3 regions of the Providencia sp. UF-183 genome follow, and region 3 is predicted to be linked to each of the others. Evidence: predicted binding sites of a transcription regulator. Region 3 holds the regulator's gene; each other region holds the start of a gene.

Region 1 (4,252 bases), on a different contig from region 3:
TCAGGGAAAAAAGTGGTTAATGGAGAGAATATTACAGTAGTTTATATTGATGATACTGGGCAACAAATTGCGTATCAAGCCAAGCTATAAATACTGATATTTCATCGCATTTATAGCCCAGCAATAGAAATGTTATGACTGAGCAGTGACTTTAGGGCGAATAAATAACGCAGGTACAGCAAGTAACGCCATCAAGTAAAAGACTACGCCGTGGTGAGCAGGCACTCGCTCATAAATATAGCCGACAATAATCGTTAACACGGCTAAACCGCCCCCCGTAGCCAGCGCTGAATAAACGCCCTGCAAAGGAATAATTTCATTTTCTTTACGTGCACTGATAAAACGCATTGCCGCAAGATGACAAACCGTAAACGTTCCGCTGTGTAAAATCTGCACGATAATCAGCATAGGTAATGCGGTAAATGCCCCCATCATACCCCAACGGATTATTCCACAGAATGCGGATAACAACAGTAGGTTACGTGCACTCCAGCGCCTAAATAAACGGTGACTCAGCATAAAAACGATCACTTCTGCGACAACGCCCAGTGACCATAAGTTACCAATTACTAAATCTGAATAGCCTGCTTCTTTCCAGAACAGTGATGCAAAACCATAGTAAGCTGCGTGAGCACCTTGCAATAAAGTTACACAAATCAAAAATCTGACTACATTTTTATCAGCAATCAATTGTTTGAATGTAACTTTATTGCCATTGTCCGCTTTTGCGGCTCCAGAAGGCATGATTGCAGGTCTTAACATGGCTCCTAGCAATAAGGCTAAGCAACTGATAATTAAAGCAACCATAATTGATTTATGGCCCCAGACACCGGCCAAGTAGCCCATTAACGAAGAACCTATAATGAAGGCTATCGAGCCCCAAACACGGATTTTGCCGTAATCGAACGTAAATTGCTTCTGCCATGTTCCTGCCAAGGAATCCCCTAATGGAACCATTGGAGCAAAAAATAAGTTAAAACCAATCATCACAAAAAGCAGCCATGCCCAATGTGAGCCAAAGGCAAAGCCAATGGAAAAAATTAAGGACGATGCAGCTAATAGACGTAGCGCGGTAATTAGCTTGGAAGGTTCTTTAACTAATGGGGTGATAAACATCGCACCAAGAAAACGAGCCGCAAGGCCTACCCCAAGCAAAACACCAATCATTTCTGCATCAATACCCTCGCCTTGTAACCAAACCGACCAAAACGGCAAGAAAATACTGTATGCAAAAAAGTAGGTAAAATAATCAATTGCTAGCCAGCGCGTTGATGGAATGACCATCATCCCTCCATTTTTTCAATGCAAAAAACCCGCTCATACTTAACAGTAGAAGCGGGTTTCGATAACTAAAAGTCGTTGTATTATGCGTAAACTGGGTATTTTTTGCAGATTGCTAATACTTTTTGTTTTACGCTCTCAATGGTCGCTTCGTCATTGAGGTTGTCTAGAATATCACACATCCAGCCAGCTAGCTCGCGCGCTTCAGCTTCTTTAAAGCCACGACGGGTAATTGCTGGAGAACCGATACGTACGCCTGAAGTCACAAATGGGCTCTTCGGATCGTTTGGTACGCTGTTTTTGTTTACGGTGATATTTGCATGGCCTAATGCAGCATCAGCATCTTTACCCGTGATATCTTTGTCAACTAAATCAACTAAGAATAAGTGGTTCTCAGTTCCACCAGAAACAACTTTATAACCGCGTTTTTGGAAAACTTCGACCATGGCTTTCGCGTTTTTCGCAACTTGTTGTTGGTAAACTTTGAACTCAGGTTCCATCGCTTCTTTCAATGCAACTGCTTTACCTGCAATCACGTGCATTAAAGGGCCGCCTTGGGAGCCTGGGAATACCGCTGAGTTGATTTTTTTGTACAGCTCTTCGTCACCGCCTTTCGCGAGGATCAAACCACCGCGTGGACCTGCTAACGTTTTGTGGGTTGTGGTTGTCACAACGTGAGCATGTGGAACTGGGTTTGGATAAACACCTGCTGCAATCAGACCCGCAACGTGTGCCATATCAACAAATAAATAAGCGCCAATGGCATCTGCGATTTCACGCATTTTAGCCCAATCAACCACGCCTGAATACGCAGAGAAACCACCGATAATCATTTTTGGTTTATGTTTTTCAGCTTGCGCTTTGATATCGTCGTAGTCAATCTTACCGCTTTCATCAATACCGTAAGGGACGATGTTGTACAGTTTACCCGAGAAGTTAACTGGGGAGCCGTGCGTTAAGTGGCCACCGTGCGCAAGGTTCATACCCAGCACAGTATCACCTGGTTGTAACAGTGCCATGTAAACTGCCGCATTCGCTTGTGAACCAGAGTGTGGCTGCACATTTGCGTAGTCTGCACCAAATAATTCTTTTGCGCGGTCAATCGCTAATTGCTCAACCACATCGACGTACTCACAACCGCCGTAATAGCGCTTGCCTGGATACCCTTCTGCATATTTATTGGTTAGCTGAGAACCTTGAGCCTGCATGACTCGTGGACTGGTATAGTTTTCAGAAGCAATTAATTCAATGTGTTCTTCTTGACGTTGTACTTCTTGCTCCATTGCTTCCCATAATTTTGGATCATAGTCTGCAATATTCATTTCACGCTTTAACATTCGCTTCTCCTGCCTCAGCAATTCAATAGGTTGACAATCAATTCATCGCAATAGCACACAGTGTAAACTCTTTTTCGTTCTTGAGATAGCCCTAAAGAAAAAATATACGCAAACGATTGCATTAATTTTTTTCACGTCATTTAGCACTCTTCGCCTCATTATAAAATAGCCCAAATTTCAAATTTTGACGTATGAATCTCTGGTATTGCGAGTCCCTTCTCATTATGTGTCTATTTTTGCCCTATTTTGTCTGTTTGCGTCTTTACAGATACCCTTAAATATTATAAGTTGTATTTAAAATGCATGTTTATAAATAAACTTTATGTCTCTCAAAAAAAGTATAGGTTTTCGGGAAAAAACCCAGCTATCTCGATGAAAACACAGTGTTATGTTTTTTGATAGCTTAGGAAAAATGCCGGAACCCTTCCTGACTGAGAACATGAAAATAATTCAGGAGCACCTGTATGTTAGACAACCAAACAATCGCCATTGTTAAATCAACCATTCCTGCTATCGCCGCTACTGGGCCTAAACTTACTGCACATTTCTACGACAGAATGTTTAATCAACATCCTGAGTTAAAAGATATTTTCAACATGACCCACCAAGCTAATGGTGCACAACGTGAAGCATTGTTTAACGCCATTTGCGCCTATGCGGTTCATATTGAGACCCCTGAAGCCTTAATCTCAGCTGTTGAAAAAATCGCTCAAAAGCACGTCAGTCTAAATATCAAACCTGAACATTACCCAATCGTTGGCGAAAACTTACTCGCGGCAATTGATGAGCTACTCAATCCCGGCCAAGAAGTACTTGATGCATGGGGGAAAGCCTACGGTGTATTAGCGGATATTTTTATTGGCCGTGAAGCCTCAATCTACCAAGAAAATGCTGACAAAAGTGGCGGTTGGGAAGGTTTACGAGAATTTAAACTAAAACAAAAACAACCACAAAGCGATGTTATCACCAGCTTTGAGTTCGTTCCTGTTGATGGTAAGCCAGTCGCAGGCTATCGCCCAGGTCAATACATCACGATTTATATTAATCATGATGGATTTGAGAACCAAGAGATCCGCCAATACTCTCTGACAACAGCACCTAATAGTCAAAGTTACCGCATCGCAGTAAAACGCGAAGACCAAGGCGCTGTGTCTAATTTCTTACATCAGCATATCAATGAAGGTGACAGTGTTTATTTAGCTCCGCCATGTGGTGATTTCTTTATTGATGTTGATAGCCAAACGCCTGTTACATTGATTTCCGCGGGTGTTGGCCTAACGCCAATGTTGAGCATGTTAAATCACCTCACACAACAAGGCCATGAAGCAACCATCAATTGGCTACATGCGGCGGAAAATGGTGCTGTTCAAGCATTTAACCATGAAATTGAACAATTAATGGCAAGACAGAAAGCTGGCCATAGCGCAATTTGGTTTAATCAGCCTCGGGATAATGACCGCCTCGGCTTTGGTTATCAATATGAAGGGTTAATGGATTTACAGAAAGTGCGTGAATGGATTGACCAGCCGAATATGCAGTTCTATTTCTGTGGCCCAGTTGGCTTTATGCAGTATATTGGCCAGCAATTAATTTCAATGGGCGTTAATGCAGATGCAATTCATTATGAATGCTTT
Region 2 (4,252 bases), on a different contig from region 3:
AATACAAACTCTAACATCGACCAAACGCTATCCGCCCGCAAACGCATCGCGAGAGGTGCATTGCGGATCACGCCAGATTTAGTGATTGTCATCCCTGCCGCAACGGCAGCTAAAATACCAGAAAAACCAATATGTTCAGCAATCATGTATGAGGCAAATGGCAGCAATAACATAAAGACAATTTGCGTCGCAGGGTCATCCCCACTCCAGCGGCTCATTAACCGTAAGGATTTACTGTACAACCACGTTACAATAATCCCTGCTAATAAGCCCCCTACAGCAACTTTGAAGAACTCAATAGTCACCCCTGAAGCGCTAAACACCATAGTTCCCATCGCAATAGCAACAGCAAATTTCAATGCCACCAGACCGGAAGCATCGTTCATCAATGCTTCACCTTCAAGGACACTCATCATGCGCTTCGGAATTCGCCCTTTTCCAACGATAGAAGACAACGCAACCGCATCTGTTGGCGAAAGTACCGCAGCAAGTGCAAAGGCAGGAATCAATGGAATGCTAGGTAGTAACCAGTGAATGAGGAACCCCATTCCCACAACAGTAACTAAGACCAAAACCAGTACGAGAATAAAAATTTCTCGGCCATTTTGGAAAAATTCGCGAGTGGGTGTTTTCCAACCATCAACAAACAGCAAAGGTGGGATCAATAGAACCATAAACAATTCAGGATCAAAGGTGACATGCAAGCCAAATTGCGGCCAAGCCAACAATGCACCAATCGCGATTTGAATAAGTGGAAGCGGAATACGGATAGGAAGAATTTTAGCGGCAACCCCTGAAACAGAGACGGCTAAAATCAAAATAAGAATAGTAAAGAAAATTTCCATGTTGCCCTTACTGATTAACCAGACGACCAGAACTCAAAATTGCCTGCCGCCGCATAGTAAGAGATAGCACCGTCCAGACCTCGATTATGACAATCAAGCGGCTACGAGTGGAAAACAGCACATCCACTTAATTCACCGCTCTATGTCTATTCTATCGCTAGCCACCGTTCTATGGGAAAAAAATTTATACATTGCGATTAATCAAAATAATGCGTTACAAGACGGTAACAACCCCCGCCTTGTAACTAGAATTAACTTTAGATTGCTAAGTCAGCAGCATAAAATGCCACCAAAAGGACCGCAATCACAACAGTTCCGATATTCAGTTTACGCCATTCACCTGCACAAATACGACCAATCACTAACGCGGCGAAGCCAAGCATAATACCCGTTACGATATTGCACGTCAGGACAATAAACACTGCACACAACAGGCCAGACATTGAATCAACAAAGTCATCAAAATCTAATTTTGAAACGTTGCTTAACATTAACAAACCAACGTACATCAGTGCAGGTGCTGTCGCATAAGCCGGTACGAGGTATGACAATGGAGATAAGAATAGGATTAACAAGAATAAAACACCGACAACAACGGCGGTTAAACCAGTACGACCACCTGCGGCGGTACCAGCAGCGGACTCAATATAAACCGCCGCGGGTGAAGCACCAATTGCACCTGCAAAAATGCTGCTTACAGAGTCAGCGGTTAATGCCTTTCCGCCGTCAATGATTTGCCCGTCTTTATCTAATAAGTTAGCTTGCCCAGCTACTGCGCGGATAGTGCCCGTCGCATCAAATACTGCCGTCATTACCAATGCCAATAAACTTGGTAATACCATTGGCTGTAATGCCCCCATGATATCCATGTTGAACACCAACGAAAGGCCATCATCACCCAGTGATGGTAATTTAAATAGGCCTTGATATTTCACCGAAGGGTCGAAAATCAAACCAATGATTGAAATCGCAATAATCACTAATAACACGCCACCTGGCACACGGCGTTTTTCCAATCCGAAAATAACAGCGAGACCCGCGAGTGACATTAAAACAGGGAAAGAGGTAAATTCACCTAACGCGACAGGTAAACCTGCATTTGGGTTTTTAATCACTAAACCGACACCATTTGCCGCGATCAGTAATAGAAACAGGCCAATACCAATTCCCGTCCCATGAGCAATCCCCATTGGCATGTTGCGTAAAATCCAGCTACGAATGCCTGTGACAGAAATAATCGTAAACAGACACCCCATTAGGAACACCGCACCTAACGCAACAGGAATACTAATTTGCTGACCTAAAACTAAGCTGAAAGCGGTAAAGGCGGTAAGTGAAATGGCACAACCAATGGCCATCGGCAAGTTTGCCCATAACCCCATGAGTAATGAACCAAAACCCGCCACTAAACACGTTGCAATAAACACGGCAGTAGGCGGGAAACCGGCCTGCCCCAACATACCAGGCACAACGATAACAGAATAAACCATCGCTAAGAATGTCGTTAACCCTGCGATGATTTCACGACGAACGGAAGAGCCGCGCGCGGTGATCTTAAAAAATGAATCCAATTTGCAGTTGGATGAAGCCTGTTGGCCTGACATGGTATACCTCTGCTGTTAATGGTAATCGAACATTTTAAAAGCCAGTAAGTTTGTATGCCCATCTTGCTGACTTATCACACATTCGCTGACGTAAACGATTACGTTTTTATAAAAACCAAATGAATTAAGGGAAAAAACCTCAATAAAAACAATTGCGCAATCGTTTGGCTTAAAAATAAGAGTAAGGCGTATTGTGAGGAGAGCAATTATCGTTCGAAAACGGGCAAATGATCAAGTGTTTTTAGTTTTTTGCATGCATCTCATTCCATTTTCAACCTAGAAAAATAGAATACCCGCCAAAGAAAAATTCAGTTTTGTGAATAATACCGATTTTTACTCACCTTTTATTAATAATAAAATAAGTGGAAATAACTAATTCAGTTTCATATAGACTTTGTTTAGATAGCACGATTATTTTCTTTGGTATAATCACCGAATATTTGCTTACAAAACGTTTAGCTAACTCATTATTATTTCATGGTAAAATAGTTTAAACATGCGTTATAAAATAATATTTTTTAACAAAGTAAATATATCCGTTACTCAGTAAATATTATTTTTAAATATATAAACTAAATTATTATTTACCATGGTTATTGTTTTATTTTTATCACAACGAATTAAAGTCTTAAATGAATATGTCAAATAAAAATACACCATCAATCACGTTGCAACAGGGTGTTTTGCTGCTTTTTATCTGTTTTCTTGCTCTATATTTACTCCCTGGTATTTATAGCCATAGCCCATGGAAACAAGATGAAAATTACAGTTTTGGTATTATTCAAACCATGTATGAAACAGGGCAGTGGCTCGTTCCAACCAACGCGGGCGAGCCCTTTATGGAAAAACCCCCGCTTTATTATTGGGTCGCGACCCTAACCTCCCATTTATTTTCAGGGGTTATGCCACTTTATGATGCGGCACGAACCGCCAGTTTGTTTTTCTCGGTGGTTAATTTTTCATTTTTTATTCTATTGGCTCGCCGCTTTTTTATTGCAAAAGACTTTACCGATACCCGTATTTGGATTGCATTTGCACTGTATGCTTGTGCGCCGGGGATCCTCCGCCATAGCCATGATATGTTTACTGACGTCGCCCTAATAGCAGGTGCAACAATCGGGCTTTATGGGTTATTAGGCTTGATCCAACAACAAAAAATGGGCATGTCTGCCATTTGGCTTTGCCTAGGCACCGTTGTAACGATGCTCTCAAAGGGCGTCTTTATTCCCGGTGTTCTGTGGATCTGTCTGTTATTAGCCCCTGTATTTTTAGCCCAATGCCGAACAAAACAATTTTGGCTCTACAGTTTTGCTGCTGGGTTGCTCGCCCTTCTTGCTATTCTCCCTTGGCCTATTTTACTTTACTTGCAACACCCTGATTTATTTATGGTATGGTTTTGGGAAAATAATATCGGGCGCTTTTTTGGGTTTTCTGTTGAAAAACTAGGTGCAAAAGCGAATTTAACACGTATTCCTGCGGCCGTTTCATTGTTTGCCCTTCCATCCGGTTTACTGGCTGTGGCTTACTTCTTACGCCACCCAATTCAACGCTTAACTAATTCCAACGCCTACTTACTGACGCTATTCCCACTCTTAGGTATCGTTTTTTTGCAAATCTCAGCATCCGGTCGGGCATTGTACCTTCTCCCTTTTATCGCACCGATGGCCATTATTGGCACCCCTGTGCTGTTAGCGATTCCTGAAAAAGTCTTAAATGGGCTTTCGCGTTTCTGTGCGGTATTTTGGTCATTAGTGGTCGTGTTTTTGTGGGTCAGTTATTTCATTGTACTAACAGGGCACCATC
Region 3 (4,252 bases):
GTGCTTGCCTCATCATAGCGGTCAATAACAAGGGCTTGCCATAAAACGGCGGCGGAGCAAACACCAACGGCTTGTAAAAAGCGTAAAGTTAATAACTGTGTTGCTGTAGTGACCCAAAAAATTGCCAAACTGCTCACAATAAAGATAGTCAGCCCAACAATTAACACTGGTTTGCGGCCAAGTTTGTCTGAAAGTGGGCCCCAAAGTAGCTGAGCAAACGCGAAGCCCGCTAAAAAGATACTGAGAGAAGCACTGATAGCCCCTTCGGTTGTGTGCAACGTGGTCTGCATTGCACCAAAAGCAGGCAGGTACATATCAATGGCTAAAAACCCCAACATGCTTAATCCAGCAAGATATAGCATAAATCCAGGGGAATTTTTTTTCGCAGTCGTCATAATTATTTACTTATCTGATATTTAAAAAAATGTTAACGGTAGTGCCATTGTATAGGCTATTTTTTTGTCTTGTGAAACGGTAATATTTGGATCTTGCCATCAAAATATTTGAAAGGAGATGCTATGTGGTCTGCTCATGCTCTTGAAGTGATTGATGCGGTTGCTCGGACGGGGAGTTTCAGTGGTGCCGCAGATGAGTTACACCGCGTGCCGTCGGCAATTAGCTATACAGTTAAACAAGTTGAAGAATGGTTGGCAGTCCCTTTGTTTGAACGGCGACACCGAGACGTTGTTTTAACCGAGGCAGGGCTGATTTTTATTAAAGAAAGCCGATCTGTTATCAAAAAAATGACAGAGACCCGTCATCAATGCCAACAAGCTGCGAATGGCTGGAGAGGTCAGTTCAGTATAGCGGTAGACTGCATCGTTAAGCCTCAACGCACCGAGCAGCTTATCCTCGATTTTTATCGTCATTTTCCTGATATTGAATTGTATATACACCCCGAGGTTTTTAATGGTGTTTGGGATGCATTAGCTGATGGTCGAGTAGATGTCGCCATTGGCGCAACACGGGCTTCACCAATTGGTGAACGTTATAGTTTTCGAGATATGGGGTTTATGTCGTGGATGTGTGTTGCAAGCCCTGACCATCCTTTAGCGAAAATAGGGCATAGCCTAACAGACGATGAAATGCGTGAGTATCCAAGTTTGTGCTTAGAAGATACATCTCGTAGCTTACCTAAACGCGATACTTGGGCGTTGGATAACCAACGGCGTTTAGTTGTCCCCTATTGGGAAAACGGCTTAGCCTGTTTAGCTAATGGGCTGTGTGTGGGGATGGTCCCTGAACATCGTGCAGCACCATTGTGTGCTGAAGGTAAATTGGTAGAATTGACACTGGCACAACCATTTCCATCAAGCCCATGCTGTTTAACATGGGTAGAGAAAAATACCTCTCCTGCGCTGAGTTGGTTATTAGATTATCTTGGTGATAATGAAACGCTCAACGCGGAGTGGTTATCAACATAAGTTGAGTTATCGGCGATAGTCAATAAATGGGCCGTCAGCAACAGAACGACGCTCAACGAGACGAGGGTGAACTTCAATAGTTTGAGCGTCTTCGCGCTTATTCACAATACGGTCTAGTAACATTGCGAACGCCATTTGACCCAAACGCTCTTTAGGTTGGTGGATTGTTGTCAATGCAGGGGTGAAATAGCGTGCGTTTCGCACATTGTCGTAACCGATGATGGAAATGTCTTGTGGAACACGCAAGCCCATTTCATCCGCGGCGCAAATAGCACCCATAGCCATGATATCACCACCACAGAAAACAGCAGTAGGGCGCTGTTTATGGCTTAAAATCTGCATCATCGCTTTATAGCCAGACTCTGGTTCAAAGTCCCCTTGAACAATCCACTCTTCTTTTAAGGTTACTTTGGCTTCTTCCATGGCTTTTTGGAAACCAGTCAGACGACCAATCCCTGTATTACGCTCAAGGGAGCCTGGGATCACACCAATGTCACGGTGACCTCTATCAATCAGGTAACGCCCTGCGAGATAGCCCCCATGGAATGAATTGTCGATAATGCTATCGGTGAAATCCCCGCGGGAAGTTCCCCAATCCATCACAACCATTGGAATATTACGATAATCTTCAAGCATCCCGATAAGTGTATCGGGGTATTCGGAACACATAACCAGCAAGCCATCGACACGTTTTTGCGCCAACATCTGTAAGTAGGCTTTTTGTTTACCAAGATTATTGTGAGAGTTACAGAGGATCAGTGTATAGCCTTTTTCGTAGCAGCTATTTTCAACGGACTCAATAACTTCTGCAAAGTAAGGGGCCTCACTTGATGTTGCTAACAAACCAATCGATTTGGTGTGGTTCACTTTTAAGCTACGGGCAACCGCACTAGGCGAATAATTGAGCGATTTGATAGCAGCCCAAACTGCCGCTTTGGTATCATCAGCCACAAAGCGCGTTTTATTAATAACATGGGATACGGTAGTGGTAGAGACGCCAGCGCGTTTCGCCACATCTTTAATCGTTGCCATGGGGGAACAAAACTCCTGACCAACTATAGGTCTCTCTAAGAATTCTAGTTAAAAAATTACCTGCATATTGATGCATAGATCCTTTGCTGGCAATAATTTAGCGATTTGTTGTCGATTTTGTCTGATCTAGCGCAAAAACGAAAGAAATAATTGATGTTATAACATGTGATATAGACACTGGTTTTGCTTTTTTGGATGTGTATACTCAGTAACCTTAATGTTTATGTGGTTATCATTAATTCAATTTTGTTAGGATGAGAGGAACTCATGGATACAGATGTTAAATATGGAATACTAGCAGCAGTGGGTTCATTAGCGATGATTATTTTCATTGCTGTACATTTATTTTAGTTGTGTTTCATCTTCATTGGGTGAATAAATAAGGGCGAGTAATAACTCGCCCTTATTCTATTGGGAAAACATATTAAATTAAGCTAAGTTCTCTTCTACGAACTTCCAGTTTACTAGCGCCCAGAAGTTTTCTAAGTATTTAGGGCGCGCATTACGGTAATCGATGTAGTAAGCGTGTTCCCAAATATCAACTGTTAAAACTGGTTTGTCGTCACCTGAAATAGGTGTTGCTGCATTGGAAGTATTGACGATTGCTAAGCTGCCATCGGCTTTCTTAACTAACCAAGTCCAACCTGCACCGAAGTTTTTGGTCGCTGCATCCGTAAATTGCGCTTTAAACTCAGCGAAAGAACCAAATGCCTTATTGATAGCATCTGCAACTTTACCTGTTGGCTCGCCACCTGCATTTGGCGCTAAGCAATTCCAATAAAAAGTATGGTTCCAAACTTGGGCAGCATTGTTAAATACGCCAGCTTCAGATGTTTTGATGATTTCTTCTAAAGATTTACCTTCAAAGTTAGTGCCTTTGATTAAGTTGTTTAAGTTAACAACGTAGGTATTGTGGTGTTTACCATAGTGGTATTCTAAGGTCTCAGCTGAAATATAAGGTTCTAAAGCATCTTTAGCATACGGTAGAGCGGGAAGTTCAAATGACATGACGTACTCCTTGATTGCTTTTGTATCAAAACATATGGGTGTTTGCTCGTAAAGTGAGCGAAATATTGTGCTTCGTTGTTTATCTACAGTTTTTTTGCCAGATGGCCTGTATGATTCTTAATATGTTAATAGTAACACGATTAACCCTATAAAGGGTAAAGGTAATCGTGTTGATAGTATGTTAACAACCAAATATTTGAATAATGTGTTATTGAAAGATAACGCCGTTAGGCGTTTTTACACATAAAAAGCGACCCTTGAAAGCTATTCAATTATATCGAGCATTTCTCGAAGAAGTTTCTCTGAAAGCATAGAACTTGCATCTGGTGGGAAATCCGTTCTCAGTGCAACATAACCTGTGAGTGCATTTTTTATAGAGGACTTAACTGAGTTTCGGTTGTGGCTAGCAAGAGTACTCGCCAGTATTTTCTCTGGGTCTAGGCCAAGTTGTTCTATGCGCCTAACTTCTCGTTGGGGCATCCCTGTACGGCGATACAACATTGGGCCAAGGATTTGCTCGCGAAAAAAAGAAATCATGCCAATTGCTTCATAGAGCTCACCACGTGCTAATTTAACGGTTGCATAATGAAGCCAAATCCATGCTCTTTCTTCAAACCAATTTGATGATTTTTCAGGCCAGTGGGGTTGTGATAATGCTAATTTCGCGTTGATGGTATTTTCTTCTCGTGCAAATAAGATGGCAGGGTTTTCAACACGATGTTCAAGCATATTCAAAGTGATAAATTTCAAATCCACATGTAAAAGCGGTGGGCCATATAAGCAAATTA

Evidence for each region. The regulator PurR, encoded in region 3, represses purine synthesis genes. The targets are predictions, from matches to a motif close to CANGCAAACGTTTGCNTG.
Region 1: glyA (serine hydroxymethyltransferase) is a predicted target of PurR. The motif match lies at 2,724-2,741, and genes of this name have one in related genera.
Region 2: AC4IFT_RS19075 (NCS2 family permease) is a predicted target of PurR. The motif match lies at 2,537-2,554, and genes of this name have one in related genera.

Annotation. Positions count from the first base shown of each region.
Region 1 is NZ_JBSICD010000005.1:62,407-66,658, forward strand. Features, by position in the region: gene AC4IFT_RS05940 (fimbrial biogenesis chaperone) at 1-90, shown strand, start outside; gene AC4IFT_RS05945 (3-phenylpropionate MFS transporter) at 133-1,284, opposite strand; gene glyA (serine hydroxymethyltransferase) at 1,365-2,618, opposite strand; gene hmpA (NO-inducible flavohemoprotein) at 3,083-4,252, shown strand, end outside.
Region 2 is NZ_JBSICD010000025.1:36,469-40,720, reverse strand. Features, by position in the region: gene AC4IFT_RS19080 (Na+/H+ antiporter) at 1-845, opposite strand, end outside; gene AC4IFT_RS19075 (NCS2 family permease) at 1,103-2,449, opposite strand; gene AC4IFT_RS19070 (ArnT family glycosyltransferase) at 3,088-4,252, shown strand, end outside.
Region 3 is NZ_JBSICD010000020.1:5,160-9,411, forward strand. Features, by position in the region: gene punC (purine nucleoside transporter PunC) at 1-398, opposite strand, end outside; gene punR (DNA-binding transcriptional activator PunR) at 519-1,424, shown strand; gene purR (HTH-type transcriptional repressor PurR) at 1,431-2,456, opposite strand; gene sodB (superoxide dismutase [Fe]) at 2,886-3,464, opposite strand; gene AC4IFT_RS16965 (nucleotidyltransferase domain-containing protein) at 3,729-4,252, opposite strand, start outside.